2 regions of the Pseudokineococcus basanitobsidens genome follow, and region 2 is predicted to be linked to the other one. Evidence: riboswitches for the same ligand, from Rfam matches in the RefSeq annotation. Region 2 holds a riboswitch; the other holds the start of a gene.
The links. A riboswitch is a leader RNA that binds a small molecule or an ion and turns the genes downstream of it on or off. The one in region 2 is predicted to bind S-adenosylmethionine.

Region 1 (15,338 bases), on a different contig from region 2:
GCCCGTCCGCGAGCGCGGTGACGGCGTCCAGCGCCGCGCCGTCGGCCGTCATCAGCGCGAGGTACTGGGCGTCGGACAGCCCCGCGGGGTCCGCCTCGGCGGCGCGCAGGGCCGCGGCGACGTCGGTGTCGAGGCGGACCGTCCCGGCCTCGCGGGCGCCGCCCCGCCGGTCCTGCACGGGCACCCGGTCGGCGACGGCGTCCCAGTCGCCGTAGACCTCGTCGAAGTCGCCGCGCCGGTCCGCGCTGCGGCCGGTGGTGTCGACCTCGACGTGCAGGTCGGTGCGCCCGGTGCCGCCGCCGCTCGCGACGAGACCGCCGTCCGGCTCCTGCCACGGCAGGCCGACCGGCGTCGTCGTCGGGTCGGCCAGGCCGGTCTCGGGGTCGACGAGCGCGCGGACGTGCGGGTGCAGCCGCGGGTCGACCCACGCCTCGTCGCGCTCGAGCGCCCCGAGCACGTACCGCGGGTGGGTCGTCAGCCGCTGCGCGAGGCCGAGGCCCGCCTCGGCCGTCCACCGCTCGAGGTCGTCGAGGTGCGGCCAGGGGCGCTCGGGGTTGACGTGGTCGGGCGTGACGGGCGAGACGCCGCCCCAGTCGTCGACGCCGGAGGCGAGCAGCGCGGCGACGTCCTGCGGGTCGGACAGGTTCGGCGGTGCCTGCAGGCTCGTCGTCGGGCCGAGGAGCACCCGGGCGACGGCGAGGGTCGCGAGGTAGCTCTCGCGGTCCAGGTCGGGCGCCGCCTGCATGGCGGTGGCGTCCTTGGCCCGGAAGTTCTGGACGATGACCTCCTGGATGCCGCCGTACTCGCGCGCCACCCGACGGATGGCCAGGAGGGAGTCGACGCGCTCGGCGGTCGTCTCGCCGATGCCGACGAGGATCCCCGTGGTGAAGGGGACGCCGACCCGGCCGGCGTCCTCGAGCACCCGCAGCCGCACCGCCGGGTCCTTGTCGGGGCTGCCGTAGTGCGGGCCACCGGGCTGCGACCACAGCCGCGTCGCGGTCGTCTCGAGCATCATCCCCATCGACGGGGCGACGGGCTTGAGCCGCTGGAGCTCCGACCAGGACATGACGCCGGGGTTGAGGTGCGGCAGCAGGCCGGTCTCCTCCAGCACCCGGACCGCCATGGCGCGGACGTAGGAGAGCGTGTCGTCGTAGCCGTGCGCGTCGAGCCACTCGCGGGCGGCGGGCCAGCGCTCCTCCGGGCGGTCGCCGAGGGTGAAGAGCACCTCGCGGCAGCCCTGCGCGGCGCCCTCGCGCGCGATCTCGAGCACCTCGTCGGGGCTGAGGTACGCCGCCGGCAGGCGGTGCGGCACGGTGACGAACGTGCAGTAGTGGCAGCGGTCGCGGCACAGCCGCGTCAGCGGCACGAAGACCTTGCGGGAGTAGGTGACGACGCCGGGCCGCCCCTCGCGGGCCATCGCGGCGTCGCGCACGCGCGAGGCCACCGCCTGCAGCGCCTCCAGGTCGTCGCCGCGGGCGTGCAGCAGGACCTCGGCCTCGGCGGCGTCCAGCGCCTTGCCGTCCCGGGCGCGGGCGAGCGACCGGCGCATCTGCGCCGGGGTGGGTGCGGGGAGCGGCGCGGGCGCGAGGTCCGACGCGGGCTCGGGGCCCGGCGCGCGCTTGGGGCCCGGGGCGGGCTCGGGGCCCGGGGCGGACTCGGCACCCGGGGCCGGGCGCGCGGACGGCGTGGGGAGCTGCGTCACCGCGTCACTCTCGCACGCGGTCACGCCACCGGTCGGCCTCGTCCGCCACCCCGCACTTCGACGACTTCTCGTCCCCCAACGGCCCCTCGCACGACGAGAAGTCGTCGAAGTGCGGATGGGGCGGCGGGGGCCAGGCGGGGCGGCCGGGAGGAGGTGGGGCGGCCGGGAGGAGGTGGGCGGCCGGCGGGAGGAAGGGCGGAAGGGGCGGGGGACGTCTCAGGGGCGGGCGGGGTGCCGGACGTCGCCGCGCCGGGGCAGGACGCCGAGGACGGGGACGAGGGCGAGCAGCAGCAGGGCGCCGCCGACGCCGACGACGGGGGTGAGGACGCCCTGGGGGGTGGGTCCGACGCCGTCCACGGATCCCAGGAGCGGCACGAGCAGGACGACGACGGCCCCGACGACCCCGCCGATCCTGCGCGCCGCCCCCAGCGCCGCCGCGGCCTCGCGCTCGGCGCCCTCCGGGCAGAGCACCGACACGACGAGGCCGGTGCCCTGGACGACCGCCCCGAGCCCGAGGCCGACGAGCACGAGCGGGACCACCGACGCCGGCCGGCCCGGACCGACGAGCCAGGCGAGGCCGAGGACGCCGACCGCCGCGACGACGGCACCGGCCGTGCCGACCTGCGCGAGGTGCGGTCGGCGCCCGACCCGCGCGATCGCCGTCGTCGCGCCGACGACGCCGGCGAGCCCGGCGAGGACGCCGGCCGCGAGCAGCAGCCCGCGCGGCAGCGGCTGCTCCAGGGCCAGCAGGAGCGAGGCCTGCACCAGGGCCAGGACGGCGACGGCCCCGACGGCCCCGCCGACCACGGCCCCGAGGAGGACGACCCGGTGGCGCAGCACCGACCACGACGACGGCCCGGCGGCCGGGGCGGGCGGCGCGGCGGCGACCGGTCGGGAGCGCACCGGGCGCAGGAGCACCAGGGCGACCACCGCGAGCGCCGGCGCGAGCAGCGGCACCGCGCGCCAGCCGCCCGGGACGCCCGCGAGGACCCCGCCCACGAGCGCGCCCAGGACGGCACCGGCGCCGGTGACGAGCACGAGCGCCGCCTGCACCCGGACCTGGAGGGCGGCGGGCACGGTCGTGGCGAGCGCCGAGCCGGCGCCGACGACGAGCCCCCCGGCGCCGAGGCCCTGCACGAGGCGCCCGAGCCCGACGGCCAGCAGGGAGCCCGGGTCGTCGCCCGCGGCCCCGTCGGGCACCGGCGCGAGCGCGACGGCGACGCCCCCGACGACGAGGAGGACGGCGGCGAGCGCGAGCAGCCAGGCCCGGGGGCCCCGGGCGCAGGCGCGCGCCGCGGCGGGGACGGCGAGCGCGACCCCCAGCACCGAGGCGCCGACGGGCAGGGCGACGGCGCGCTCGAGCTCGAGGTCGAGCGCGAGCTCCGGCACGGCCGCGGCCACGGCGAGGAGGTCGAGGGAGACGAGCAGGGTCGCGACGAGGACGCCGGCGAGGACCGACCTCGCCTCGCGCGGCGAGGCGGCCGGGTGCGCGCCGCCCGTCGGGCCGGCCGGAGGTGGTGCCGTGGCGTCCTTCACGGCGACGGAGCGTAGGCGGGTGCGGGGAGCCCGCTCAGCCCCCGCACGGCCGGGCGGCCGCGGCGCGGGCGGTCGGGTCGCCCCAGGCCGGCCACGGCCGCGGGTCGTCGACCGGCGCCCAGCGACCGCCCTCGAGCGCGTAGTCCCACGCCGGCCCGTCCTCGACGAGCCGGTGCAGCGCCGCGACGAGGCGGTCGACGTCCTCGGCCCGCGACCCGACGCCGACGCTCGCCCGCACGGCGCCGCCGGGCAGGCCGAGGCGCGCGAGCAGCGGGTGGGCGCAGAAGCGGCCGTCGCGCACGCCGACGCCGTGCTCGGCGGACAGGACCGCCGCGACCAGACCGGGCTCGACGCCCTCGACCGCGAAGGTGACGACGCCGATCGACGACGCCGCGCCGTCGAGCGTCCGCACGACGCGGACCCCCGGCACGCCGGCCAGCCCGCGGACGAGCCGCTCGCGCAGGGCGGCCTCGTGGGCCTCCAGCGCGCCGTCGTCGAGGGCGGAGAGCGCCTCGCAGGCGGCGGCGAGCGCCGCGGCGCCGAGGACGTTGGGCGTGCCCCCCTCGTGCCGGGCCGGGGCGCTCGCCCAGCGCACGTCGTCGACCCCCACCTCCTCGACCGCTCCCCCGCCGGCCAGGTGCGGCGTCCCGGCGTCGAGCCAGTCGCGGCGACCGACGAGCGCGCCGGCGCCGAACGGCGCGTAGAGCTTGTGCCCGGACAGCGCCACCCAGTCGACGCCGTCGCGGGCCATCGCGACGGCGCGGTGCGGCGCCAGCTGCGCGGCGTCGACGGCGAGCCGGGCGCCCGCCGCGTGCGCGAGGTCCGCCAGACGGGCCAGGGGGAGCTCCTCCCCCGTGACGTTGCTCGCGCCGGTGACGGCGAGCAGCGCCGTCGGCCGCTCGGCGAGGGCGTCGGCCAGCGCCGCGAGGGTCCCCTCCAGCGTGGCGGCGGCCTCGACGACCCGCTGGGTGACGCCGCGGTGGCCCTGGGTGCGCCACGGCAGCAGGTTGGCGTGGTGCTCGAGGTCGAGGACGAGCACCGACCCGCCGTCCGGCACGCAGCCGGCGAGGACGGCGAGGGCGTCGGTCGTGTTGCGGGTCCAGACGACGACGTCGTCGGGACGGGCCCCGAGGAAGCCCGCGACGACGTCCCGGGAGCCCTCGAGCACGGCCGTGCTCACCTGCGAGGCGTACCCCGCCCCGCGGTGGACGCTCGCGTAGAGGGGCAGCACGCGCTCGACGTGGTCGGCGACCCAGACGAGCGCCGGGGCGCTCGCGGCGACGTCGAGGTTCGCGTACCGCACCTCGCCGCCGGTGACGAGCGGCACGCGCTCGTCCCCCCCGACGACGCGCAGGAGCGGCTCGTCGCCGGGGGCGGGGGTGGGGTGCTCGCGGCGGACGACGCGCGGGCGCGGCCCGACGGGGAGCCGGTCGCGCCCGCGGCCGGCGTCGCGGTCCTGGCGGCGCGCGGCGGGGACCACGGCGAGGTGGTGGGGTGCAGCAGTCACGAGAGGCCTCCTGGTGGCCGTCCGGACCCGCAGGTCCGCGCTTGCCGCGCCAGGTCCGGCGCGGCCAGGTCCTCACCCGGGGCACCCCACCGCGGAGGAGGGTTGCCGGCCAGCGAGCCGGGGCTTGTCGCTGGCGCTCTTGACCTGGGACCACGGTAGGGCAGCAGCGGCCCGTCGCGCCACCACTCCTCGGGACATCCGTCTCACCGTTCGGACCAGTCGCACCTCAGGGGGAGGGTGGCCGCACGAGGACGCGCTCTCGGCCGTCGTCGCGCGGCCACCCGGGCCGGGTCCGTCCGGAGCAGCCGGTCGCTCAGGGCAGCCGGTCGCTCAGGGCAGCCGGTCGCTCAGGGCAGCCGGCCGAGCACCAGCCCGAGCGCCGCGGCCACGGTGCTCGCGAGCACGGTCACCGCCGCGGCGAGCGCCGCCGCACCCCAGCGACGGTCCTCGCCGAGCCGCAGGACCTCGACGACGGCCGTCCCGAAGGTCGTGAACCCGCCGCAGAGACCCGTGGCGACGACGGGCAGGACCGCGCCGGCCGCCCCGGGCGCGACGGGCCCGCCCAGCATGCCGGTGGCGACGCCGATGAGCAGCGACCCGACGACGTTGACGGCCGCCGTCCCCCACGGCAGACCTCCGCCGAGGCGGGTGCGCAGCTCTCCGTCGAGGACGACGCGCAGGACGGCTCCGAGCCCACCCGCGGCGCAGACGGCGAGGGCGGTTGCGGGGCTCACGACGGGATCACGCGAGGTCCTGCCCGCCGGGGCGCCGGCTCCGGTGCGACGCCGCGGCGGCAGCGACCCCGGCGGCAGCCGCGGCGACGCCGAGGACGAGGGTGACCAGCGCGTAGGCGGCCGCGGGGCCGACGCCCGCGACGTCGGCCCGCTGGACCGTCTCCAGCGCGAGGGCGCTCGTCGTCGTGAGGCTGCCGAGCACGCCCGAGCCGACGACCACCCGGACGGCGCGCCGGCGCCCGACGTCCGGACCGGCCCGCAGCAGCGTCTCCAGCAGGGCACCGAGCAGGAACGCGCCCACGACGTTGACGAGCAGCGTCCCCCACGGCCACGCGCCGACCTCGTGCGGCAGCGCCTCGCCCGCGGCCAGCCGCAGCCCCGTCCCCACCGTCCCGCCGAGCAGGACGCCGAGCAGCAGACCGGGGTGACGGTGCGGCGGGCGGGCGACCGCGGCCCCGGACGTGCTCACGGACGGCGACCCTAGGCCGCGTCGACGGTCGCGGGCGGGCAGGACGGGACCGGGGCGACCGGTCGCGCCGGCGAGGACGACGGAGCCGGTCCGTCCGACGGTGCCGGCTCAGGTGGCGGTGCCGGCTCAGGTGACGGTGCCGGCTCAGGTGACGGTGAAGTTCCCGACCATGTTCGGGTGCGGGTCGCACCGGTAGGTGTAGTCCCCCGGCTCGAGGGTGACCTCCCACGTCGTCATGACGACCTCGGGGACCGTCGTCGTCTCCTCGACGCCCTCGCCCGTGAGGTGCACGTTGTGGATCGTCGAGCGGTCGTCGACGGCGATCGTGTAGTCACCCGCCGGGAGCTCGGTGACCTCCTCGCCGTCCGCGTCGACGAGGGAGATGACGTAGGCGTCGGGGTCGTCCGGCGTGCCGACGGACGCCGTCAGCTCCGTCGACGACGACGCCGTGCCGGAGGACGAGGCCGTGGCCGAGGGCGGCGCCGTGGACGCCGGCGGCATCGCCGACGCCGCCGAGGACGGCGACGAGGTCGTGAGGGGGGAGAGCGACGTCTCCAGAGGGGTCGGGGAGTCCGCCGACTCCGGCCGTTCCTGGTCCTGACCGCCGCAGCCCGCGACGGCGAGGACGAGCAGGGCCGTCGCGGCCGTCGCCGCCACCCTGCTCCGGGGGACCTGGGTCGCGGTACGTGTGGTCAGCCTCACGGGGAACCTCCGGCGTCGCGGGCCCGGTCGCGGCGGCGGGGTGCAGCGGTGGACGACCTGACGACGATGCGTGAGCAGCCTAAGCAGACGGTGACTCGCGACGCCTCCCCGGGACCGCAGGACCACTCCGTCGTGGCGCTGCCCGCCCGTGCCCGGGACCCGCGGCTGCGGCCTCGCCCGTCAGCGCGAGGAGGTCGCGCGCCGGCCCCGCCGGGGGCGCCGCTCCCTCGCGCCAGACCGCCCGCAGCCGTCGACGCAGGTCGACGCCCTGCACCGGCACGGCCACGAGCCGCCCCAGGGTCAGGTCGTCGGCGACGTCGAGGCTGCTGAGCGCCCCCGGGGCCACGCCGGCGACGACGGAGGCGCGGACCGCCGCCGCGCTCGCGACCTCCAGGGCAGGCTCGGCGACCGGCGCCCCCGGCGGCAGCGCCGCGGTGACCGCCTGCCGCAGGGCCGACCGCGTCCCCGACCCGCTCTCCCGGCTCACGAGCGCGGTGGCGGCGACCTCGGCCGGCAGGAGACCGCGGCGCCGCCGGGCCCACGGGTGGTCCGGCGGCACGACGACGACGAGCTCGTCGGTCGCGACGACGCGCGCGGACAGGTGCTCGGGCGCCTGCGGCCCCTCGACGAAGCCGATCTCGACCTCGCCGGCACGCACGAGCGCGGCGACGTCCTCGCTGTTCGCCGTGCGCAGCGCGACCTGCACCGGTTCCCGGCCGGCGGCGCGCGCCCGACGCCCCAGCTCGGCGAGCCACCGCGGCACGAGGTGCTCGGCGACGGTGAGGGACGCCGCGACCCGCAGGTGGGTCGCGGCGTCCTGGCGCAGCGCGGCGACCGCGGCGTCCAGCTGCACGGCGGCGTCGACGACGACGTCGGCCCACCGGGCGAGCAGCTCACCGGCCGGGGTCAGCGACGACCCCCGCGCGCCGCGGACGACGAGCGGGACGCCGACGAGCGCCTCCGTCGCCCGCAGGCGCACGGACGCCGCCTGCTGGCTCGTGCCGCACGCGGCGCCCGCCGCCCCGAGCGAGCCCGTGTCCCGCACCGCCAGGAGCAGCTGCAGCGAGCGCAGGTCGGGCACCCGCAGCCGGGGCACCCGTGGCTGGGGCCCTCGCGCGCCGGGCACCCGATCGCCGGGCCCCCGCTCTCCGGGCCTGCGGTCCTCGGGCAATCCGTCTCCTGGCACGGCCGGAGCCTGGCAGCCGCCCCCGCGAGCCACAACCTGCCGCTGTGGGTCCACACCGTCGCGGGGGCTACTGCACCGCCGCTCGTCCGGTCAGGCTCGCCACCATGCGCACCACCACGTCCACGAAGCCCGCCCCGTCCACCGGCGGGCACGTCCGCCGCGACGCCCCGCGCCGGCGGGCCCACGAGGACCTCTCGCGCGACTCGGCGCCGGCGCGGCCCGCCCGCACGCGCCCCGGGACGGCGCTGCGTCCGGGGCGGGGGCCGCTGCTCCGCGAGCTCGAGCACCCCTCGCAGGCCGTGGCGCACATCACCCCCAACTGGTTCGCCTCCGTCATGGGCACCGGGGTGGTCGCCGTCGCGGCGCACTCGCTGCCGCTGAAGGGACCGCTGGTCGAGGGGCTGGCCCTGGCGGCCTGGCTCGTCGCGGCGACGCTGCTGCTCGTCCTCACCGCCGCCTTCGCCGCGCACTGGGCGCGCCACCGCCCGACGGCGCTCGCCTACGCACGGCACCCGGTCATGGGCGGCTTCTACGGGGCGCCGGCGATGGCGCTGCTGACGACCGGCGCCGGGGCCCACCTCATCGGCGAGCGGCTGATCGGCGCCTCGGCCGGACTGACGGTCTTCGTCGTCCTGTGGGTCCTCGGGACGGCGCTGGGCGTGGCGACGGCCGTCTGGGTGCCCTTCCGCACCGCGACGCGGGCGGGCGACACCGCCGCGTCCGGCGAGCAGGTGGGCGGCCCGCTGCCCGCGTGGATGATGCCCGTCGTCCCGCCGATGGTCTCGGCGTCGACCGGCGCCCTGCTCGTCCCCGAGGTGCCCGAGGGGCAGGGCCGGCTGGCGCTCCTGCTCGGCTGCGCGGCGCTGTTCGGGCTCAGCCTGCTCGTGGGGCTCATGACGGCGACGCTGGTCCACGGGCGCCTGCTCACCGGCGGCCCGCTGCCCGTCCAGGCCGCCCCGACGACGTGGATCACGCTCGGCGTCGTCGGCCAGTCCGCGACGGCGGCCCTGCTCCTCGGGCCCGCCACGGCCTCCGTCGCCGGTGCCGGCTCGGACGCCGCGCGGGTCGTGCACGTGCTCGGCGAGGTCTTCGCCGCCGGCATGGTCGGCTTCGGCGGCCTTCTGCTCGCCCTCGCGGCGGCGCTGACCCTGCACGCCGCACGCCGCGGCCTGCGCTTCTCGCTGACGTGGTGGAGCTTCACCTTCCCCGTCGGGACCTGCGTCACCGGCACGAGCGGCCTCGCCGCCGCCACCGGGTCCACCGCCGTCGCCGCCCTCGCGGTCGCCCTCTTCGGCCTGCTGCTCGTCGCGGTGGTCGTCGTCGCCGCGCGGACCTCCGCCGGAGCCGCCAGCGGACGCCTGCTCCTCGCGGCCTGACCGGCGGGCACACCGACGGGCACACCGACGGGCACACCGACGGGCATACCGACGGGCGGGCCGGCGGGCGGCCGCCCCGGGGCTGACACCGACCCGGGCGGCACGTACCGTAGGGAAGGCAAGCCTCACTGCGACCGCGGCAGGCCTGCGAGCGCCACGACGGACGCGCCCTGCGGCGCAGGACCGCCGCCCGGCGCGCCACCGTCCGGCCGCACCGTCTCGCCGCACCGTCTCGCCGCACCGCCTGGCCCCCCGAGGAGCGCACCGCATGACCACCACCACCGAGCGCCCCGCCCGCACGGACGCGCCTGCGGTGCGCCGGCGCACGACGAAGGAGCGGCTGTCCGCGTCGGCCGTCCCGGCGAGGGTGGCGCGCCGCCGGCAGGTGACGCCGTCGGTCGTGCGCGTGACGCTCGTGGGCGAGGACCTGCGGTCGATGTCCGTCCTGGGCGACGACCAGTACTTCCGGCTGCTCCTGCCGCGACCGGGCCAGGCGCGCCTGCGCCTGCCGGTCACCGAGCGCTGGTGGCCCGAGATCACGGCCATGCCCGAGGACGAGCGGCCGGTCCTGCGCAACTACACCGTCCGCGCCGCCCGGCCCGACGTCGGCGAGCTCGACGTCGACGTCGTCGCCCACGGCGGGACCGGCCCGGGCAGCCGGTGGGCGCTGACGGCCGAGCCCGGCGACGAGGTCGGGGTGATCGTGCAGGACACGTGCTTCACCCCTCCCCCGGGCACGACGCACGTCCTGCTCGTCGCCGACGCGACCGCGGTCCCGGCCGTCGCCGGGGTCCTGGCGAGCCTGCCGGACGGGGTGACCGCCACCGTCCTCGCGGAGGTGCCGACGCACGAGGACGCGCCCGACCTGCCCCGCCGCGACGGCGCGGACGTGCGCTGGCGCGCGCAGGAGCCGGGCCGCTCGCTGCTGGAGGACCTGCGGAGCACCGCGCTGCCCGCCGGCGGGGTCTACGCCTGGGTCGCCGGCGAGGCCGCCACCGCCACGGGCGTGCGCCGCCACCTCGTGCGCGAGCGAGGTCTCCGCAAGGAGGACGTGTACTTCTGCGGCTACTGGCGCGCCGACGCCCCGGCGTACGCCGACTGAGCCGGGCCCGTCGGCGCCGGCCCGGCGGCGACGTCAGCGTGCCGTCACCCGGCGCACGAAGTCGGCGAGGTCGGCGCTCTGCTGCCGCCGGCTCGGCTCGTGCACGTACATCATGTGGCCGGCCTCGTAGTAGCGGCGCTCGACGTCCGCCCGCCGCTCCGGCGGGATCCGCAGGTGCGCGAGGTCGTCCTCGGCGGCGGCGACCGGCGTCGCCCCGTCGTAGCGGCCGAAGGCCACGTGCACCTTCAGGTGCGGGTTCTGCCGCATCGCGCGGGACAGACGGTCGAGGACGCTGACGGAGGCGTTCTCGAACTCCTTGTAGCTCCACGCCTCGTTGACGCCGGGCCCGAAGACGTGGAAGGGCGCGGTGTCCTGCACCCGGAGCTCGGCGTGCAGCAGGTGCTGCGACGCGGCCGCGTAGGCGCCCAGCACGGCGTCGCTGGACGGGTCGACGTCGACCTGGGCCGCCGTGCCGTCGGCGGCCGGCCCGGTGAAGCGCGAGTCCAGCCGGCCGACGACGAGGCCCTCGTCCCGCAGCAGCTCGGCGAAGAAGTGCAGGTGCTCCACGCGCAGGTCGGCCCGGTCGACGTAGGCCTCCGTCAGGCCCGTCAACCGCGCGACCGTCGCCACCGCCCCCGCCCGCTCGTCCGGCGCGAGACGCGACCCCCGGGCCAGGACGGCGGGGTACTCGCGCTCGGCGTACACCTCCGCCTCGGCGACGACGTCCGCCAGCTCCCGGCCCGGGTGCCGGCCGTGCCGGTGCGCCGTGGCCGCGTAGAAGGGCAGGTAGCGCGCGAAGGCGCGGTCGTCACCCGGGGTGAACATGATGACGCCGAAGTTGAGCACCGCGGAGACCAGGACGAGCCCGGACAGGTACATCCCCGCGTCCTGCAGGTGCTCGGCGAGGGCGGCGGCGCGCGTGGTGCCGTAGGACTCGCCCGCGAGCAGCTTGGGCGACAGCCAGCGCCCCTCGGCGCAGACCCACTGCCGGATCACCTCGCCCACCGACTCGACGTCCGCGGTGAACCCGTGGAAGTCACCCGGCCTCCCGCCCTCGACGACGCGGCTGCTCCCGGTCGAGACGGGGTCGACGAAGACGAGGTCGCTGACGGCGAGGAGCGACTCCGGGTTGTCGACGAGCCCACCCGGCGGCGGGACCGGGGCGCCGGCGTCACCGGCCACGACGCGGCGCGGCCCGAGAAGCCCCAGGTGCAGCCAGACGCTGGAGGAGCCGGGGCCGCCGTTGAAGGCGAACGTGACCGGCCGGGTCAGCGGGTCCGCCCCGTCGAGGGTGTACGCGGTGACGCCGACCTGGGCGCGCGGGCGTCGGCCCTTCCACACGCCGTCCTCGACGTGGTCCTGGCGCAGGACGACCCGGCCGGCCCGGGCGGTGTAGCGCAGCTCGCCGTCCGGGGTGACCAGCACGTGCCGCGTCGTCACGAGCTCGTCGCGGACGTCCGGCGCCGGCGGCACCGGCCCCGTGCCGGTCTCGGACGGGCCGCTCGGGCCGTTCGGGTCGCTCATGGCGCGACGCTAGCCCCGCGGCCGCGCTCGCCCCAGCCCGGCGCGAGCCGGACGACGTCGCCGACGACGACGACGGCCGGCGGCCGCACCCCGGCGGCCTCGGCGACGTCCGCGACGTCCGCGAGCGTCCCGAAGGTGGCCCGCTGCCGCGGCCCGTACCCGTCCTCGACGACGGCGACCGGCGTCGAGGACGGCCGCCCCGCGGCGACGAGCGCGGCCGCGGAGGTCCGCAGCGTGCTGACGCCCATGAGCAGCACGACGGTGTGCGCCTCGACCGGGAGGCCGGCGAGCGCGGCGGGCGTCGCGGCGAGGTCCTCGTGGCCGGTCAGGACGCTGAACCCCCGGGCGACGCCGCGGTGGGTGACCGGGATGCCGACGGCGGCCGGGACGGACACGGCCGACGTCACGCCGGGGACCACCTCGACGTCGAGGCCCGCGGCCCGGCAGGCGGCCAGCTCCTCCCCGCCGCGGCCCAGGACGTAGGGGTCCCCGCCCTTGAGGCGGACGACGAGCCGGCCGGCCAGGCCGTGCTCGACGAGCAGGGCGTTGATCTGCTCCTGCGGGACGGGGTGGTTCCCGCTCGTCTTGCCGACGTCGACGACCACCACGTCCTCGCCGAGCTCCTCCAGCACGTCGCGGGGGCCGAGGCGGTCGGCGACGACGACGTCCGCCTCGGCCAGCAGCCGCCGTCCCCGCGCGGTGAGCAGGCCGGGGTCGCCGGGCCCTCCCCCGACGAGCACGACGCGCCCCCGGGCGCGCGGCCGGGAGCGGCGCAGCGGCAGGTCACCGGCCTGGAGCGCGGCGGCGACCCCGTCGCGGAGCCTCGCCGCGCGTCGCGGGTCCCGGCCGGCGCTGACGGCCACGACGACGTCGTCGACCCGGGCCACCGACGGGGTCCAGGCGCTCGCGCGCGCGGCGTCGCCGCGGTCCACGCACCAGACCCGCCGACGCTGCGCCTCCGCGGAGACGGCGGCGTCGACGGCGACGACCCCCGTCGCGGTGACCGCCAGCCAGGCGCCCTCGAGGTCGCCGTCCGCGTACGCGCGGCGCTGCAGCCGCACCTCGCCGGCCTCGGCGTGGGCGACCACCCGTCCCCCCGGCTCGGGCGCCACGACGAGCACGTCGGCCCCGGCGTCCAGCAGCCCGGCCACCGTCCGCGCGGCGACCGCGCCGCCCCCGACGACGACGACGCGACGCCCCTCCAGCCGGAGGGAGATCGGGAGCAGGCCGGTCGCCCGCGCGTCGTTCACGAGCCGCAGGGTGGCACCGCGGCGCGCGGCGCGGGCGGGCTCAGGTGTGGATGCCGCACTCGGTCTTGCCGAGACCGGCCCACCGACCGGCCCGGGGGTCCTCGCCCGGCTCGACGCGCCGGGTGCACGGCGCGCACCCGATCGACGGGAAGCCGTCGAGCAGCAGCGGGTTGAGGAGCACGCCGTGGTCCTCCGCGTACCCGACGAGCTCGTCCCAGCTCCAGGCGGCGATCGGGTTGACCTTGATCAGGCCGTGCTTCTCGTCGAAGGACACGACGGGGGCTCCCGTGCGCGTGGAGGTCTCCTCGCGCCGGACGCCCGTGACCCAGGCGTCGTAGCCGGCGAGCTCGGCGCGCAACGGCTCCACCTTGCGCATCGCGCAGCACAGACCGGGGTCCCGGTCGTGCAGGCGCGCGCCGTAGCGGGCGTCCTGCTCGGGGACGGTCAGGGCGGCCCGGACGTCGACGACCGTCACGTCCATGGTCTGCGCCACGGCGTCCCGCGTGCCGAGGGTCTCCGCGAAGTGGTAGCCGGTCTCCAGGAAGAGGACGTCGACGCCCGGCTGCACGCGGGAGACCAGGTGCGGCAGCACGGCGTTCGCCATGGACGAGGCGACGGCGACGCCGTCGCCCAGCTCGCCCGCGACCCACCGCAGGACCTCGAGCGCGCCGTCCTCGCCCCGGGCGTCGCCGAAGCGCCGCTGCCCCTCCTCCGCGAGCACCCGCAGCTGCTCCGGCGTCCGGGTGCGCCGCCGGCGCGGGGCGTCCGCGCGCGGCTCCTCCTCCTGCGCCAGCCGCGCGGAGCCGGACCGGGTCGTCGTGGTCATCGCAGCGCCTCCTCGTCGGCGCGGTGCGCCCACACCGCGAAGGTCTCGTCCCCGTCACGCTCGTCCGCGTAGCGCCGCACGACCCGGTCGACGTAGTCCACGAGGTCGTCGGCGGTCACCTTCAGACCCCGGACGGTACGGCCGAGACCGGCCTCCTCGCGGTCGGCAGACGCGAGCCCGCCGCCGAGGTGCACCTGGAAGCCGGGCACCTGCCCGCCGTCGTCGTCGGTCACGAGCTGGCCCTTCAGCCCGATGTCGGCCGTCTGGATCCGGGCGCAGGAGTTGGGGCACCCGTTGACGTGCAGGCGGACCGGGGACGGCAGCGTCTTCTGGACGTCGGCCAGCCGCGCGTCGAGCTCGGCGACGGCGCGGGTGGCCGTGGCCTTGGTCTCCACGATGGCCAGCTTGCAGAACTCGATGCCCGTGCAGGCCATGGTCGTGCGGCGGAACAGGTTCGGCCGCGCCTGCAGCCCCAGGGCGCCGAGCTCGGCGACGACGTCCTCGGCCTCGTCCGCGGGGACGTCGAGCACGACGAGCTTCTGGTGCGGGGTCAGCCGCACCCGGCGGCTGCCGTGCGCCTCCGCGACGTCGGCGACGGCCGCGAGCACCTCGCCGCTGACGCGGCCGACGACGGGCGCGACGCCGACGTAGCGGCGCCCGTCCTTCTGCGGGTGCACGCCGACGTGGTCGGCGTCGCCGACGGGCGCGCCCGGCGCGGGGCCGTCCGGGAGCACGCGGTGCAGGTACTCCTCCTGCAGCACCTGCCGGAACCGCTCGGGGCCCCAGTCCGCGAGCAGGAACTTCAGGCGGGCCTTGGTGCGCAGGCGCCGGTAGCCGTAGTCGCGGAAGACCTGCACGACGCCGTGCCACACCTCGGGCACCTCCTCGGGACGCACGAAGGCGCCGAGCCGGGAGGCGAGCCGTGCCGTCGTCGACAGCCCGCCGCCGACGAAGAGGTCGTACCCGAGGCCCAGCTCGGGGTGGTCCACGGCGACGAACGAGATGTCGTTGATCTCGTGGACGACGTCCTGGCTGGGGTGCCCGGTGATGGCGGACTTGAACTTCCGCGGCAGGTTGGCCAGCTCGGGGTCGCCGATCCACCGCCGCTGGATCTCCTCGATCTGCGGCGTGGGGTCGAGCAGCTCCTCGGCGGAGACGCCCGCGACGGGCGAGCCGAGGATGACGCGCGGGCAGTCGCCGCACGCCTCGGTGGTCCAGAGGCCCACGGCCTCCAGGCGGCGCCAGATCTCGGGCACGTCCTCGATCCGGACCCAGTGCATCTGGATGTTCTGCCGGTCGCTGACGTCGGCGGTGCCGCGGGCGAAGTCGGTGGAGACGCCGGCGACGACGCGGAGCTGCTCCGTGGTGAGCGCGCCGCCGTCGACGCGCACGCGCAGCATGAAGAACTCGTCCTCGAGCTCGTG
Region 2 (15,338 bases):
AGCGGCCCGTCGTCCTCCTCCGGCACGTCGGTGGCCCCGTCACCGGCGAGGTCCAGCTGGCCCGCGGCGGGAGCCCCCCGCGGGTCGAGCCCGGCGGCGTCGGCGTGCACGGTCGACGGGGCGTCCTCGGCGCCGCCCGCGAGCAGGCGGTGGACGGCGACGAGGTCCCAGGCCCGCGCGAGGCGCAGGTCGGGCGCCACCCGCAGGAGGGGGACCAGCAGCTCCCGGGAGGACCACAGCACCCAGCGGGGCGAGCGATCGCGCTCGAGCGCGGCGAGCACGGCGGAGGCCTCGACCGGCCCGCGGGCCGGGACGGCCCAGGCTCGGCGGGCGTCGGCGAGCCCCAGGCCCGAGGGGCCGCGCACGACGGCGAGCAGGTCGTCGGCCGCCGGTGGCGGTGCGCCGCGCCCGTCCTCGCGCGCGGCGGCACCGGCGCCGGTGCCGGCACCGCTGTCCCTGGGGCCGTCGTTCACGCCGGGCCGGCGGCGGCCGCGTGCAGGCGCTCGAGCTCCTCGACGACGTCCGCCTCCGCCGCGGGCTTGTCGGGCCGGTGCGCGAGCACGCGCGCGAAGCGCAGGGCGAGGCCGGCGGGGTAGCGGGGCGAGGTCTGCACCCCGTCGAGGGCGATCTCGACGACGAGCTCGGGCCGCACGCGCACGACCCCGCCCTCGTCGGCGACGGCGAGGGCGCGCAGGCGCTCGGTCTGCCAGGCGAGCATGGTGTCGGTCAGACCCTTGAACGTCTTGCCGAGCATGACGAAGCCGCCCTCGGGACCGAACCTGCCGTGCGGGTCGCGGGCGCCGAGCCACAGGTTCGACAGCGTGCCCCGCCGGCGCCCGGAGCCGTGCTCGACGGCGAGGACGACGAGGTCGAGCGTCAGGCGCGGCTTGACCTTGACCCACGCGGCGCCGCGCCGTCCGGCCGCGTACGGAGCCTGCGCCGCCTTGACGACGACGCCCTCGTGCCCGAGCGCCAGCGCCGCGGCGGAGAGCGCCGCGGCCGCCGCCGGGTCCTCGGCGGAGCCCGCCACGCCGGGGACCGCGAGGTCCGGCGCGAGGTCGAGCAGCACCTCGCGCCGGCGGAGCTGCGGCGCGTCGAGCAGGTCCTCGCCGTCCCGGTGCAGGACGTCGAACAGCACGAGCTGCAGCGGGTCGGGGGACCCGGTGCCGTCGGCGCCCGCGGCGGCCGGCCCACCGGGGTCGCCGGGTCGACGCGTGGCCACCCGCGAGGACGTCTGCTGGAACGGCGCGGGTCGCCGTGCCCGCCACGGCGCCGCCCCGGCCCCGGTCCCGGCCTCGGTCCCGACCTCGGACCCGCCGCCCGCGTCCCCGGTCGAGGCCTCCGTCCCCTCGTCGTCCGGGCCCCGGCGGCGCAGCGCCAGCACCTCGCCGTCGAGGACGAGGGTGCGCGCGGGCAGGGCCGCCACCGCGGCGACGACCTCGGGCAGGCGCGCGGTGACCTCCTCGAGGGTGCGGGTCCAGACCCGGACCCCCTGCTCGTCGCGGTGCACCTGGACCCGCACGCCGTCGAGCTTCCACTCCACGAGTGCCGTCCCGGTGCGCTCCAGGGCAGCCGCCAGCGAGGGCGCCGACGCCGCGAGCATGGGGGAGACGGGGCGTCCGAGGCGAAGGGCGACGGCCGCGAGGGCGCTGCGCGCCGCGTCCGGGTCGGCCGCGCCCAGCGCGGTGGCGGCCACCTCGGCGACGTCCCCGGAGAGGGTCAGCGCCCGGCGCACGGCGGCGGCGGGGACCCCGGCGGCCAGCGCCAGCCCCTCGACGAGCACGCCGCGCTGGGCGCCCTGGCGCAGCTCGCCCGAGACGAGGCCGGCGACGAGGCGCTGCTCGGGGGCCGTGGCCGCGGCGAGCACGTCCTGCAGCAGCCGGCGGCGGCGCCCGTCGGCGCCGGTCCCGGACTGCACGGCCGCCGAGGCCATCGCGGTGTCCACGTCGAGGACCTCGAGCACGGGCTCCGTCGCGGGGGACGGCGGGTCCGCGAGGGAGCGCCACCCCAGGCCCGTGCGCCGCTGCCGCAGCTCGCCCTCCAGGTAGCGGACGACGACCTCTCGCTCGTCGGCCCCGCCGGAGGCCGCCGCGCGCAGCACCCCCGCGACGACCTCCGCCTTCGCGCGGCGCGACGACGTGGCGGCGACCTCCTCGAGCGAGGCGGCGAGCACGGAGAGCAGCACGCGGCCATCATGGGGGCGCCCCCCGACATCCCGGGGCGCCGGGCGGCCGGGGAGCCGCCCACCGCGCCGCCGACCGCGGCACCACCCGCGCCCGTACCGGAGGACCCATGCCAGACCGCGAGACCGCACCCGAGGCCGACGACCGGGAGAAGGCGGCGTCCGGGCTCGTCCACCGCCTCGTCGACCTCGGCATCCGCGGCGTCGGCCCGCTGGACGCCGCGCACGAGGTGGCCGACGCCGCGCTGCGCTCCGCGGACGGCGACGTCGAGGACGCCGTCCGCCGGCTCGCGCGCTCCCACCTGCGCCTCGCCGGCGTGGAGGGCTTCGTCACCGGCCTCGGCGGGCTCGTCACGCTGCCCGTCGCGCTGCCCGCGAACGTCGTCGGCTTCTACGCCCTGGGGACCCGCCTCGCCGCCGGGACCGCCCACCTGCGCGGGTACGACCTGCAGGACGCCGGCGTCCGCGCCGCCGTCCTGGACAGCCTCGTCGGGGCCGGGAGCTCGCTGCCGGTCGCCGGTGCCGGCGGGGGCCTGCTGTCGCGGACCCTGCTGCGCGGTCTGCCGGCGCCGGCGCGCATGGCCGTCAACAAGGGCGTCGGCTTCCGTCTGCTCGGCCAGATGGGCGCGCGGACCCTGGGCCGGCTGGGCCGCTTCGTGCCGGTGGCCGGCGGCGTCGTCGGCGCCGGCGCCGACGCGTGGCTCATGCGCGGGATCGGCCGTCGGGCGCAGGAGGACTTCCCGGCCGGCGGGCTCGGCGGGCTCGCGCGGCGCTGAGCGCACGTGCGCGTCCCGGCCGCCGTGGCCGGGGCAGCCGGGGCGGGCTCGACGGGCGGCGGGCCGCCTACCCTGGAGACCCGCCCGAGGCCCCCAGGAGGACCCCCGTGACCGCATCCACGCACTCCGCCGGCGCCTTCCGCGCCCTCGCCGCCGCCTTCTGGCGCTCGCGCCGGGCGGGTGACCCGGGCCTGCCGGACCAGCTCTCCGCGCTGCCGCGCCTCGTCGTCGCCACGCTGCGCGGGCGCTACCCCGGCACGACCGCGCGCAAGCTCGGGCTCATGGCGCTGGCCGTCGTCTACGTGGTGTCGCCCGTCGACCTCGTGCCCGAGGCCGTGCTCCTGCTGGCCGGCTTCGCGGACGACGCCCTGGTGCTCGCCTGGCTGGCCGGCGCCGTGCTCGACGAGACCAGCGCCTTCCTGCGCTGGGAGTCCTCCACGGCTGCTGACGGCCCCGAGCGCGGCGGCGCCACCGCGAGCGGCCCGTCCGCCCGCGCCCCCCGCGGCGAGACGGTCGAGGGCCACGTCGTCGTCTGACGCCGCGCCGACGTCGCCGTCGGGCGTCCGCCGGGCGCCGTGACGGAGCCTGCCCCCGGGTCCCGCGCAGGACTCCTCCCCCCGGACCGCCCCGGACGGGCCGCTCCCGGGAGGGCCGCTCCCGGAGAGGCCGGCGGCGCGGGGCCTGTGGACGACCGCTGCGGGACCCCGCGTCCCGGGGCCACCCTCCGGCGCATGACGACGTCTCCGCAGCCCTCCTCCCGCCGCCGACCGAGCCGGGGCGGGCGGGCCCGGCGCCCCGGCCCGACCCCGTCGTCGACGGGGCCGGTCCCGCCGGTCGGCCGACCGTCCGGCGGCCCCTGCACGCAGCCGCCCGAGGTGGTCCTGCGCGTGCAGGACCCGCGTGACCTCCTCGCCCTCGTCCCGCACCAGCTTGGCTTCCGCCCCGAGCGGAGCCTCGTCCTCGTGAGCCTGCGCGGCGGGCGCCGCCGCGTCGGGCTGGTCGTGCGCGCCGACCTGCCCGACCTCACGGTGCAGCGGCGACGGGCCCTCGCCCGGCGGTGCGTGGACGGCGACCTCGTCGAGGAGGTCGGGGCCGTCCTCGACCGGCTCGTCGCGCTGGTGCGGCAGGACGGCGCGTCGGCCGTCGTGGCCGTCGTCTACGAGCCGGCGCCGGAGCCGGACCCCCTCGCCGCCGTCGACCCGCGGGAGGCGGGCCTGCCCGGCCTCGTCGAGGCGCTCCTCGGGCCGGCGTGCGCGTCGGCGGGGGTGCCGCTGATGGACGCCTGGTGGGTGGACGGGAGCCGCTACCGGTCGCTCGGCTGCCGCGACGAGCGCTGCTGCCCCGCGGACGGCGTCCCGCTCGCGGCGCTGGACTCCAGCGTCGTGGCGGCGGAGATGGTCTCGCGCGGGTCCTCGCCGCTCGGCTCCCGCGCGGAGCTGGTGCGGGACGTCGCCGCCGCGCCGACGGCCGCGTGCGCGGACGCCCGCCGCGGAGCGGCCGCGGAACGCCGCCGGCTGCTGCGCTGCTCCCAGGACGCGGCACGGGCCGCGCGGGTGCGCGGCGAGGCGGTCGCCGCCTTCCGCCGGGCCGCCGAGGTCGAGCGGCTCGCCGCGGCCGCTGCCGCCGGGAGCACCTCGGGCGTGCGGGAGGAGCGGCACGACCCGGTGCTGCTCGGGCGGCTGGGCGCGAGCCTGCGCGACCCCTGGGTGCGCGACGCGGTCCTCGTCTCCTGCCTCGAGGGTGCCGGCGACCTGCCGGAGCAGATGGCCCTCACGGGCCCTGACGAGCGGGCCGAGGCGCTCCTGGAAGGCGTGGTCGGCGCGCCCGAGGGGGCGCGCGAGCCGGTGCACGAGGTCCTCGACCCGGTCGTGGCCGTCCTGGCGGCCGTCGTTCGCCACCTGCCGGGCGCCGACGGGGCCGACGCGCTGGGTGCGCTCGCGTGGTCGGCCTGGTGGTGCGGGGACGGCGCCCGTGCCGTCGTCTGCGCCGAGCGGGCGCTGCAGGTCCGCCGGGCCTGCCCGATGGCGCGCCTCGTGCTCGACCTCGTCGACGCCGGTGCGGCGCCGGCCTGGGTGCGGGCCCGGCGCGTCCTCGACGCGGAGGCGTCCCGGGGCTGACGGGTCGCGCACGACCGGTGGTGGGGCGCCGACGGTCGTGGCGCCCGAGGCGGCTTGAGGGCGTCGCGCCGCGCCGGGTAGCGTCGAGGGCAGGTCATGAGTCCCAGCGCGGAGCCCCGGCTCGCTGGGCGGCAACCCTCCTCCGCGGTGGGGTGCCCCGGGTGATGACCGGGCCCGCCGGTCCGCGGCGGGCAAGCGCGGGCCGGCGACGCACGGCCCCTCACGACCGGAGGCCGCCGTGGCCGTCACCTCCTCGCCCGCCGCGGCGGTCCGGACCTCGCGCGCCGGCTCGGCTCCGTGCCCGCCTCCGTCCGCGGCCACGGCCCCGTCCACGTCCCCGCCTCCGTCCGCGGCCCCGCCTCCGTCCGCGGCCCCGCTTCCGTCCGCGGGCCCACCGCCGGCGAGCGGTGCCTGGTTCCCGGGGGAGCCCGTCGGCGACCGTCGGTCGGTCGCGGTGGGGGACCTCCGCCTGGAGTCGGGCCGGGTGCTGCCCGACGTCGAGATGACCTACGAGAGCTGGGGGGTGCCGGACGAGGACGGCGGCAACGTCGTCCTCGTCTGCCACGCGCTCACCGGGGACAGCCACGTCGTGGGTCCCCAGGGGGAGGGCCACCCGACGCCCGGGTGGTGGGAGGGCCTCGTGGGTCCCGGTCTGCCGCTGGACACCGACCGGTGGTGCGTCCTCGCGCCGAACGCCCTCGGGGGGTGCCGCGGCACGACGGGCCCGGCCTCGCCGTCGCCGGACGGACGGCCCTGGGGCAGCCGCTTCCCGGCCGTCACGGTCCGCGACCAGGTCGCGGCCGAGGAGGCGCTCGCCGACGCGCTCGGCGTCGGGTCCTTCGCCCTCGTCGTGGGCGGCTCGATGGGCGGCATGCGCGCGCTGGAGTGGGCCGTCGGCGCCCCCGACCGGGTGCGGCGCGTCCTCGTCCTCGCGGCGTGCGCGGAGGCGAGCGCGGACCAGATCGCCTGGGCCGCGGCCCAGCTCGCCGCGATCGAGGGGGACCCCGGGTACGCGGGCGGCGACTACCACGGCGCCCCGGCCGGCACGGGCCCCCACCACGGGCTCGGGGTGGCGCGCCGCATCGCCCACACGACCTACCGCAGCGCGCAGGAGGTCGACGCGCGCTTCGGCCGCCGGGCGCAGGAGGGCGAGGACCCCGCCCGGGGCGGGCGCTACGCCGTCGAGTCCTACCTCGACCACCACGCCGACAAGCTCGTCCGGCGCTTCGACGCGGGCAGCTACGTCGTCCTGACGCGCGCGATGAACGGCCACGACGTCGGTCGCGGGCGTGGTGGGCGCGCCCGTGCCCTGTCCCGGGTCACGGCGACGCCGCTCGTCGCCGCCGTCAGCTCCGACCGTCTGTACCCGGTCGCCGCCGGCGAGGCGCTCGCCGACGACCTGCCGGGCGCCGGCCCCGTGCACGTCATCACCTCGCAGGCCGGGCACGACGGGTTCCTCGTCGAGGTGGACGCCGTGGGCGCGCTCGTGCGGGACCTGCTGGGGCGGCCCGGTGGCCCCGGACGCACCGGGGGCCGGCCGCGCCTGTGACGTGCGAGGCCGGGCGGCGCGGGGTGGCTCAGGGCGGCAGGTCGGCCTCCGCCCACCGCCTGAGCCCCGGCCACGTCGTCGCCAGGCCCGGGTGCAGCGGCAGGTCGGCCACGTGCGCCAGGGCGACCCAGCGCACCTCGTCGGACTCCGCGGTCGCCGCGTGCGGGCGCTGCACCGGGGCGTCGGCGCGCAGCCGTGCCAGCACGACCGTGTAGCGCCACGTCCCGAGGTCGGCCGTCACGCGCTCGTCGAGCACCTCCACGGCGGCGGGGTCCAGCCCCGTCTCCTCGTGCGCCTCGCGCAGCGCGCCGGCGACGGCGTCCTCGTGGCTGTCGAGGGCGCCCCCGGGGACGCCCCAGGTGCCGCCGAGGTGCGTCCACCCCGCCCGCAGCTGCAGCAGGACGGCGCGACCCCCGGCGTGCCCCGACGCCCGCCGGCGGGCGCCCCCGTCGACGAGCAGGAGGCCGGCGGCCCCGAAGCGGCCCCAGCGGCGCTCGCCGGAGGCCGAGACGACCCACCCGTCCCCGTCACCCACCCGTGCCCCCCGCGCCGTCGCCGGTCGTCCCCGCCGGTCGTCCACGCCGGTGGTCCACGTCGGGCACGCTACGCAGCCGGTCGAGGGCGCCGCCCGTCCCGCGCGCGCGTGCTCGCCCCGAATCCACCCGTCGGAGGGGACCGGTCGGGAGGGCGGTGTCGGGTAGCGTCCGCGGCGCGACCGCGGCGGCCGGCCGGGGGACCCGCACCGAGGAGGCCTCATGACCGTGGTCGTCGGGTACGTGCCGACGCGGGAGGGCAGGGCGGCCCTCGCGGCGGGCCTGGCCGAGGCCTCCCGCCGTGCCGCGCGCGTCGTCGTCGTCGACAACCGGCGCGCGGACCCGGACGACCCGGACCCGGAGGGCACCAGCGCCCGCGCCCTCGACGAGCTCCGGCCGCAGGTCGAATCTGCCCTCGGCTCCGGGGACGACGCACCGCCCTACGAGCTGCGCACGCTCTCGCCCGGCTCGGAGCCCTCGGAGGACCTCATCGCGGTCGCCACCCAGGCCGGCGCCAGCCTGGTCGTCATCGGCCTGCGCCGCCGCACGCCCGTCGGGAAGCTGATCCTCGGCTCCGGGGCGCAGCGCATCCTCTTCGACGCGCCCTGCCCCGTCCTGGCGGTCAAGCCCCCGGCCTGACCCGTCGCCCGGTCCGTGAGGGCGGGCGACCACCTCCCCGACCACCGCGGCCGCTGTGCGACCATGGGGCTTGCGAACCACCGGTCTCGTCATGCCCGAAAACATCGCCCGGCACGGGGCATGAACCGCGGCAGCCGCTCGTTGACCGGTGAGAGCCAGCAGGGCCTCAGGAGCACCGGGAGCACCCGGGGCCGGAGGTCCGCACCGCACCACCCCGGGCGGCTCGCGCCGTCGGTCGGACGTCCTCGCGGCGCGCCGGCCCCGCCCCTGCTCGTCCACCTCGACGGAAGGCAGTCCGTGTCGTCGGTCCCCAGCCCCACCAGCACCTCCTCCCAGCAGCTCCCCGCGGAGTTCGCCCACCCGCAGCTCCAGGAGCTCCTCGCCTCCGGACGGTCCTCCGGCAGCGTCACCGCGACGAGCCTGCGCAGCGCGTGCGAGAGCGCCGACGTGCCCATGTCCCGCATGAAGTCGGTCCTGCGGGCCCTCGACGAGGCCTCCGTCACGGTGGTGGTCGACGACCCGCAGCCGGTGGCCGCCCGCGCGAAGCGCACCGCCGCCGCGACCCGCACCCGCGCCGCGGCCACGGCCGCGGTCGCCACGGACGACGAGGCGCCCGCGACGGACGAGCCGCCCGCCCGCCCGGCGCCGAAGAAGGCGACGAAGAGCGCGACGACCCGCAAGACGGCGGCGAAGACCACCTCGACCCGCTCGACCTCCACGCGGGCGAAGAGCACGGCCGGCGGGGCGAAGGACGCCGGCAAGGACGGGGCGGCGAAGGACGGGGCGGCGAAGGACGGCGCGAAGAGCGCCCCCGCGTCCCGCGCCAAGGCGGCCGCGACCGGTCCCACCGAGGTCGTCGCCCCCGACGTCGCCGACACGCTGGCCGACGAGGACGCCGCAGCCCGTCCCACCGTCCGCGAGACCGACGAGGCGGACGCCAAGAACCAGCCCGAGGGCAAGGGCGACTCCTTCGTCCTGCGCGACGACGACGACGAGGACGCCCCGGCGGTCCAGGTCGTCACCGCCGGCGCGACGGCCGACCCGGTCAAGGACTACCTCAAGCAGATCGGCAAGGTCGCCCTCCTCAACGCCGAGCAGGAGGTCGAGCTCGCCAAGCGCATCGAGGCCGGCCTGTTCGCCGAGGAGCGGATGACCTCCGGCGAGGTCACCGACGCCCGCTACCACCGCGAGCTGCAGTGGATCGCGCACGACGGGCGCCGCGCCAAGAACCACCTGCTCGAGGCGAACCTGCGCCTCGTCGTCTCCCTCGCCAAGCGGTACACGGGCCGCGGGATGCTGTTCCTGGACCTCATCCAGGAGGGCAACCTCGGGCTCATCCGCGCGGTCGAGAAGTTCGACTACACCAAGGGCTACAAGTTCTCGACGTACGCGACGTGGTGGATCCGCCAGGCCATCACGCGCGCCATGGCCGACCAGGCGCGGACCATCCGCATCCCGGTCCACATGGTCGAGGTCATCAACAAGCTGGCCCGCGTCCAGCGGCAGATGCTCCAGGACCTGGGTCGCGAGCCCACCCCGGAGGAGCTCGCCAAGGAGCTGGACATGACGCCCGAGAAGGTCGTCGAGGTCCAGAAGTACGGTCGCGAGCCCATCTCGCTGTCGACCCCCCTGGGTGAGGACGGCGACAGCGAGTTCGGGGACCTCATCGAGGACTCCGAGGCCGTCGTCCCCGCGGACGCGGTGTCCTTCACGCTCCTGCAGGAGCAGCTGCACTCGGTGCTCGACACGCTGTCCGAGCGCGAGGCGGGCGTGGTGTCCATGCGCTTCGGCCTCACCGACGGGCAGCCGAAGACGCTGGACGAGATCGGCAAGGTCTACGGCGTCACCCGCGAGCGGATCCGCCAGATCGAGTCCAAGACCATGTCCAAGCTGCGCCACCCGTCGCGCAGCCAGGTGCTGCGGGACTACCTGGACTGATCCGACCACCGGTCGCGCAGGACGGCCCCGGACCCTCGACGAGGGTCTGGGGCCGTCCTGCGTCCCGGGGGGTTCCCGACGTCAGCGGGGCAGCGCCCCCAGCGGCGCCAGCGCGTCGCCGCTCTCCTCGCAGACCCAGTGGGGGTCGGGGCCGAGGTCCGGCAGGACGTGCAGCGCGTGCGGCTCCCGGCCGGACGGGGGTGCGTCCTCGTGCGGCAGCGGGCACAGGGGCCAGCGCGTGCCGAGCTCGTCGAGGAGGGCCTCCTGCACGTCCTGGGCCACCTGGCCGGCGACGTGCTCGGCGCCCTCGGGCCACGCGTCCAGCCACCAGCGGCGCTCGCGCACGCGGGCGTCCACGAGGTCGACGACGGGAGCGGCGTCGAGGCCGCGGGCGGCGAGGTCGTGCACGACCAGCGCCCGGGCCGCCAGGAGCGCGGCGTGGGTGGGCCCCGCGTCCGGCCCGGGCCCGGGCGAGGGGACCACGTCGTCGCCGCTCACGGCAGCCACCACAGCACGGCGGTGAACCACAGCGTCGCGCAGACGAGGACGGCGGCCAGCTCGATGAGCAGCGCGACGCCGGCGGCGCGCAGGCCGGTCTTCGTGCTCGCCCACGCGGCGGCGGCGTCGGGCTGGCGGTGCCGTTCGGCGAGGTAGAGGCCGCCGAGGAAGCCGAGCACGAGGCCCAGGACCGGGACGACGAAGAAGCCGACGACGCCCACGAGCCCCGCGACGACCAGGGACCGGTTGGGCACACCGGCGCGCTTGAGCGAGACCCCCGCGGTGAGGTACTCGAGCAGCTGGCCCGCGGCGAGCACGACGACGACGCCGACGAGGACCCACCACGCGGCGCCCCCGGTGACGAGCGCCCAGACCAGGACGGACGCGGCGACGAGCAGGCCGCCGGGCAGGACCGGCACGACCGTGCCGACCACCCCGACGACGACGCCGGCGCCGGCGAGCACGGTGACCGTCCCGGCGAAGCCGTCGAGCAGCTCACCCACGGCGCCGCCCGCGCCGCGCGCCCCCGCCGGGACGGCCCGGACGCACGACGGCCGCCGTCCCACGCGGGGACGACGGCCGGGGTGCGGCAGCCGGGAGCAGGGGCCGCCCGGTCACGGGTCGGTGCGTCAGGAGCCGGCGAGCCGCGAGGACTCGTCGACGATGTCGGCGCCCGACTCGCGCAGGCTCTCCTCGTGCTCGCGGCCGTGGTGGTTGCAGAAGTACAGCTCGCCGCCGGACGGGAGCGTGACCAGGAGGTAGGCCTGGGCGCCGCAGCGGTCGCAGCGGTCGGCGGCGGTGAGGTTCTCAGGGGCCAGGGTGGCGTTCACGGCGTCCTTCCCAGGTGCTCTCGGTGGCGCAGGAGTCTCCACGAGCGGTCCCGTGGTCTCGGGAGGTCCAACAGTGCACCACGGCCGCTCCGTTCCCCCATCGGCGCCGCGGCCGTTCGCCACGGGAGAAACCCGCGCCCGGCCGCTCCCGCGCCGGCTCGCTCACCCGTCCGGCGCATCGGCCCCCGACCGGGTCCCCGACCGGGCTGCCTACCGGACCACCGACCGGCCGGCGTCGCGGTCCCGGGCGCCGTCGCACCCGCCGTCTAGCCTGGAGGCGTGGCCCAGCAGACGTCAGAGCAGCAGCCGACGTCGGAGCAGCCGACGTCGCAGCAGCAGGTGGCGGCGGGGCGGGCGTCCGCGCCGCGCCCGCGTGCCGGCGGCGCCGCCTCCCGGGACGACGCCTACACCGCCCGGCACCTGTCGGTGCTCGAGGGTCTCGAGGCCGTCCGCAAGCGCCCCGGCATGTACGTCGGCTCCACCGACTCCCGGGGCCTCATGCACTGCCTGTGGGAGGTCATCGACAACGCCGTCGACGAGGCCCTCGGGGGGCACGCGAGCCGGATCGACGTCGTCCTGCACGCGGACGGCTCCGTCGAGGTCCGCGACGACGGGCGCGGCATCCCCGTCGACGCCGAGCCCAAGACCGGCCTGTCCGGCGTCGAGGTGGTCTTCACCAAGCTCCACGCGGGCGGCAAGTTCGGCGGTGGCTCGTACGCCGCCTCGGGCGGGCTCCACGGCGTCGGGGCCTCCGTCGTCAACGCCCTGTCCGCCCGCCTCGACGTCGAGGTCGACCGCGGCGGCCGGACCCACGCGATGAGCTTCCGTCGCGGAGAGCCCGGCGTCTTCGACGACGGCGACGCCGGGCCCCGGGCGGACGCGCCCTTCACGCCCTTCACGGACTCCTCCGAGCTGCACGTCAGCGGGAGGGCCCGGAAGGGAGCCCCCAGCGGCACGCGCGTGCGCTACTGGGCCGACCCGCAGGTCTTCCTGCGGGAGGCGGCCTTCTCCTACGAGGAGCTCTTGGCCCGCGCCCGGCAGACCGCCTTCCTCGTGCCGGGCCTCCACCTCGTCCTCGTCGACGCCCGGGACGGGGCCGAGGGTGCGCGCACGGAGGAGCTCCGCTTCGACGGCGGCATCGCCGAGTTCGCCGACCACCTGGCCACCGACGCACCCGTGAGCGACGTGTGGCGGCTGCAGGGGAGCGGCCGGTTCACCGAGACGGTGCCGGTGCTCGACGCGATGGGGCACCTGGAGCCGACGGAGGTCGAGCGCGAGTGCGTCGTCGACGTCGCGCTGCGCTGGGGCACCGGGTACGACACGACGCTGCGCAGCTTCGTCAACATCATCGCGACGCCCAAGGGGGGCACGCACGTCGCCGGGTTCGAGGCGGCGCTGCAGAAGGTCCTGAAGAAGGTGATCGAGGAGAACGCCCGTCGGCTGAAGGTCAGCTTCTCGAGCAAGCCGGGAGGCGACAGGCTCGAGCGCGACGACGTCCTGGCCGGCCTGACGGCCGTCCTCACCGTCCGTCTGGCCGAGCCGCAGTTCGAGGGCCAGACGAAGGAGGTCCTCGGCACCTCCGCGGTGCGGGGCATCGTCAGCCGGGTCGTCGACACCGAGCTGACGGCGCGGCTGCGGTCCACCGCGCGGCAGGACCGGACGCAGTCCGCCGCGGTGCTGGACAAGGTCGTCTCCGAGATGAGGTCGCGCATCAGCGCGCGCCTGCACCGCGAGACGCAGCGGCGCAAGAGCGCGCTGGAGAGCTCCTCCCTGCCGACCAAGCTCAAGGACTGCCGCAGCAGCGACCCCGGGCACAGCGAGCTCTTCATCGTCGAGGGCGACAGCGCGCTCGGGACGGCGAAGGACGCCCGGGCCAGCGAGTACCAGGCCCTGCTGCCGATCCGCGGCAAGATCCTCAACGTCCAGAAGGCCTCGCTCGCGGACATGCTCGGCAACGCCGAGTGCGCCGCCATCCTCCAGGTCATCGGCGCCGGGTCCGGCCGGTCCTTCGAGCTGGAGGCGGCCCGCTACGGGCGCGTCATCGTCATGACGGACGCCGACGTCGACGGGGCGCACATCCGCACGCTGCTGCTGACCCTGTTCTTCCGGTACATGCGCCCTCTCGTCGAGGCGGGGCGGGTCTTCGCCGCCGTCCCCCCGCTGCACCGGGTGGAGGTCGTCGGCGCCGGACGCCGTCCGGCCGAGGTCCTCTACACGTACTCCGAGGCCGAGCTCACCCGCACGCTGCGCGACCTGGAGAAGAAGGGACGCCGCTGGAAGGACTCCATCCAGCGCTACAAGGGCCTCGGCGAGATGGACGCCGACCAGCTCGCGGAGACGACGATGGACCCGGCCCGACGCACCCTGCGCCGGGTCCGCGTCGAGGACGCCGCCGCCGCCGAGCGGGTCTTCGAGCTGCTCATGGGCGGCGAGGTCGCCCCCCGCCGGGACTTCATCGTCGAGGGGGCCGCCGAGCTGGACCGCGAGCGCATCGACGCCTGAGAATTGCTGGCCAGTGCCCGCGGACCGGCGAGGCCCGCGGAACGTGATGGCGGCCGCTGACCCAGCGCGGCCGACCGTGCTGGGAGAAGCGTGAGGCGGCTGTCGACCAGCGACGCCCCTTGCTGCTTCAGATGACGCGCGTTGACCGGGACGCTGGTCCGGACGGGGCTGCTGGGACGCAGCTGGCGAAGCGGCGTCCGAGGAGCGTCGTCAGCAGCAGCGTTGCCGGATGGGGGTCGCTTGCTGGGACGGGTCGTCGGGGTGGTTCAGGCTCCGAAGGGCTGGGTCTCAGGAAGGTGCTGAGGCTCCGCGAGCGGTCCTCTGCAGGTCCGGATCGTGGCCTCGTGCACGATCGCCAGCCAGTGCTCGAGGTCGTCGTCGGTCGTGATGGGCAGAGCCAGGTCGTAGCGACTCCACCCGCCCTCTCGAGGCACCCAGGACAGCGACTGCTCCATCGAGTCGGGGTCCTGCTGCCGGCGAGTCTCGAGGTCTGCGTTGACCTGCTGCCACTCCGCTGCGGTGAGCATGCGGCCGAGGTCCCACATCCACGTGTCGTGGTAGCCGGTGCGGGGATTGCGGCCGCGGTGCAGGTCGACGTCGACTTTGAGGTCTCGTGCTCCGTCTCGGGACTGGACGTTGACCTGGACCTCGATGCCACGTCCTTCACCGAGGTCGCGGTGCCAGACGAAGGCCCCCCGCTTGATCAGCCCGAGGGCCTTGAGGTCGGCGCGCAGGACGTCACGGACCCGCTTCTTGACGACCTGGGTGGGGATCGCTGCTCGTGGTGTCGCGATGTGGTCGGCGTAGCCGGACCCGTCCTCCAGGGGCAGGTAGACGTCACCACCGTCGGCGCCCTGGAAGTCGAAGACCACGAGCCCGTGGTGATGAGCGATGTCGACCAGGCGCGCCAGGTCGTGGGCCGAGGAGGAGTACGACAGGTTCAGGTCCATCAGGTCACCAGCGCCCTCCGCGGTTGCGGACGGCTCCGAGGCCCACATCTCGTCATCGGGCAGCGCCTGCAGGAGCTCCGCCAGGAACGCCTGCAGCGACGGAGCCGCCGGGACGTCGACGTCCTCCACGGCGGCAAGCTGCTCGTACCGGGCTAGAGCCTCGGCGTTGTCCTCGGGCTGAGGGCCCACCCACCCCGCGATGTCGTAGGACATGCTCCGGACGCTACGCAACCGCCCCGGGCCAAGCGGTGGAACACCGGCCGCATCCCTCCACCGGGCCCGTGTCGAACATGTGCGTGCGAATCGCCGCCTCCCGGTGGTCGATACCGAGTGAACGACAACGGGTGGTGGCTGGGGACGTTGCCGACCACGCGTGGTCGCACGGGCCAACTTCATCGCCGGCCTACGACGAAGATCGAACACAAAGAGGAGCGGGCGATGGGGTCAGGCGTCCTGGGTGCTGCCGTAGCGCTGGCGTGCTGCTTCGCCGGAGGTGCCGAGCAGGGCGCCGATCGAGGACCAGGAGTACCCGTGGGCGCGTGCTCCGGCGACGGCTTCGGTGATCGAGCGCTCGGCTCGGGAGCGGGACAGGACCGCTTCCCGCAGGGCCAGGTAGCTCTGCGGGTCGCGCTCGTCGTGCTCGGAGGGCTCGTAGTCCTCGAAGCGCTGGGCGAGCTCGTCGGCGTGGGCGAGGATGTCGTGGACGGTGCGCGGCATGGTCATCACCTCAGGAACTTCGCTCGGGCCTTCATGGCATGGACGATGACGGGGGCCAGCACGCCCTCGACCACGCCGACCTCGTAGACGATCGCGGCGCGGTTGGC

Region 1: it holds a riboswitch for S-adenosylmethionine, as region 2 does, so the genes downstream of both, WDZ17_RS11690 (aminotransferase class V-fold PLP-dependent enzyme) here and metX (homoserine O-acetyltransferase MetX) in region 2, are expected to answer to the same signal.

The regions. Positions count from the first base shown of each region.
Region 1 is NZ_JBBIAA010000013.1:58,469-73,806, reverse strand. Features, by position in the region: gene WDZ17_RS11700 (bifunctional FO biosynthesis protein CofGH) at 1-1,702, opposite strand, end outside; gene WDZ17_RS11695 (MFS transporter) at 1,919-3,238, opposite strand; gene WDZ17_RS11690 (aminotransferase class V-fold PLP-dependent enzyme) at 3,273-4,592, opposite strand; SAM riboswitch class IV at 4,778-4,890, opposite strand; gene WDZ17_RS11685 (fluoride efflux transporter FluC) at 5,093-5,479, opposite strand; gene WDZ17_RS11680 (FluC/FEX family fluoride channel) at 5,487-5,948, opposite strand; gene WDZ17_RS11675 (hypothetical protein) at 6,093-6,650, opposite strand; gene WDZ17_RS11670 (LysR family transcriptional regulator) at 6,730-7,731, opposite strand; gene WDZ17_RS11665 (SLAC1 family transporter) at 7,941-9,212, shown strand; gene WDZ17_RS11660 (siderophore-interacting protein) at 9,481-10,314, shown strand; gene WDZ17_RS11655 (S10 family peptidase) at 10,348-11,838, opposite strand; gene cobA (uroporphyrinogen-III C-methyltransferase) at 11,835-13,088, opposite strand; gene WDZ17_RS11645 (phosphoadenylyl-sulfate reductase) at 13,129-13,914, opposite strand; gene WDZ17_RS11640 (nitrite/sulfite reductase) at 13,911-15,338, opposite strand, start outside.
Region 2 is NZ_JBBIAA010000024.1:9,011-24,348, reverse strand. Features, by position in the region: gene WDZ17_RS14495 (DNA polymerase) at 1-473, opposite strand, end outside; gene WDZ17_RS14490 (ATP-dependent DNA ligase) at 470-2,185, opposite strand; gene WDZ17_RS14485 (hypothetical protein) at 2,293-2,958, shown strand; gene WDZ17_RS14480 (YkvA family protein) at 3,066-3,494, shown strand; gene WDZ17_RS14475 (DUF4192 domain-containing protein) at 3,846-5,075, shown strand; SAM riboswitch class IV at 5,168-5,279, shown strand; gene metX (homoserine O-acetyltransferase MetX) at 5,314-6,624, shown strand; gene WDZ17_RS14465 (NUDIX domain-containing protein) at 6,653-7,159, opposite strand; gene WDZ17_RS14460 (universal stress protein) at 7,380-7,796, shown strand; gene WDZ17_RS14455 (RNA polymerase sigma factor) at 8,094-9,734, shown strand; gene WDZ17_RS14450 (DUF8819 family protein) at 9,816-10,232, opposite strand; gene WDZ17_RS14445 (DUF456 family protein) at 10,229-10,735, opposite strand; gene WDZ17_RS14440 (DUF7455 domain-containing protein) at 10,862-11,062, opposite strand; gene WDZ17_RS14435 (DNA gyrase/topoisomerase IV subunit B) at 11,489-13,564, shown strand; gene WDZ17_RS14430 (hypothetical protein) at 13,831-14,727, opposite strand; gene WDZ17_RS14425 (hypothetical protein) at 14,959-15,231, opposite strand; gene WDZ17_RS14420 (hypothetical protein) at 15,237-15,338, opposite strand, start outside.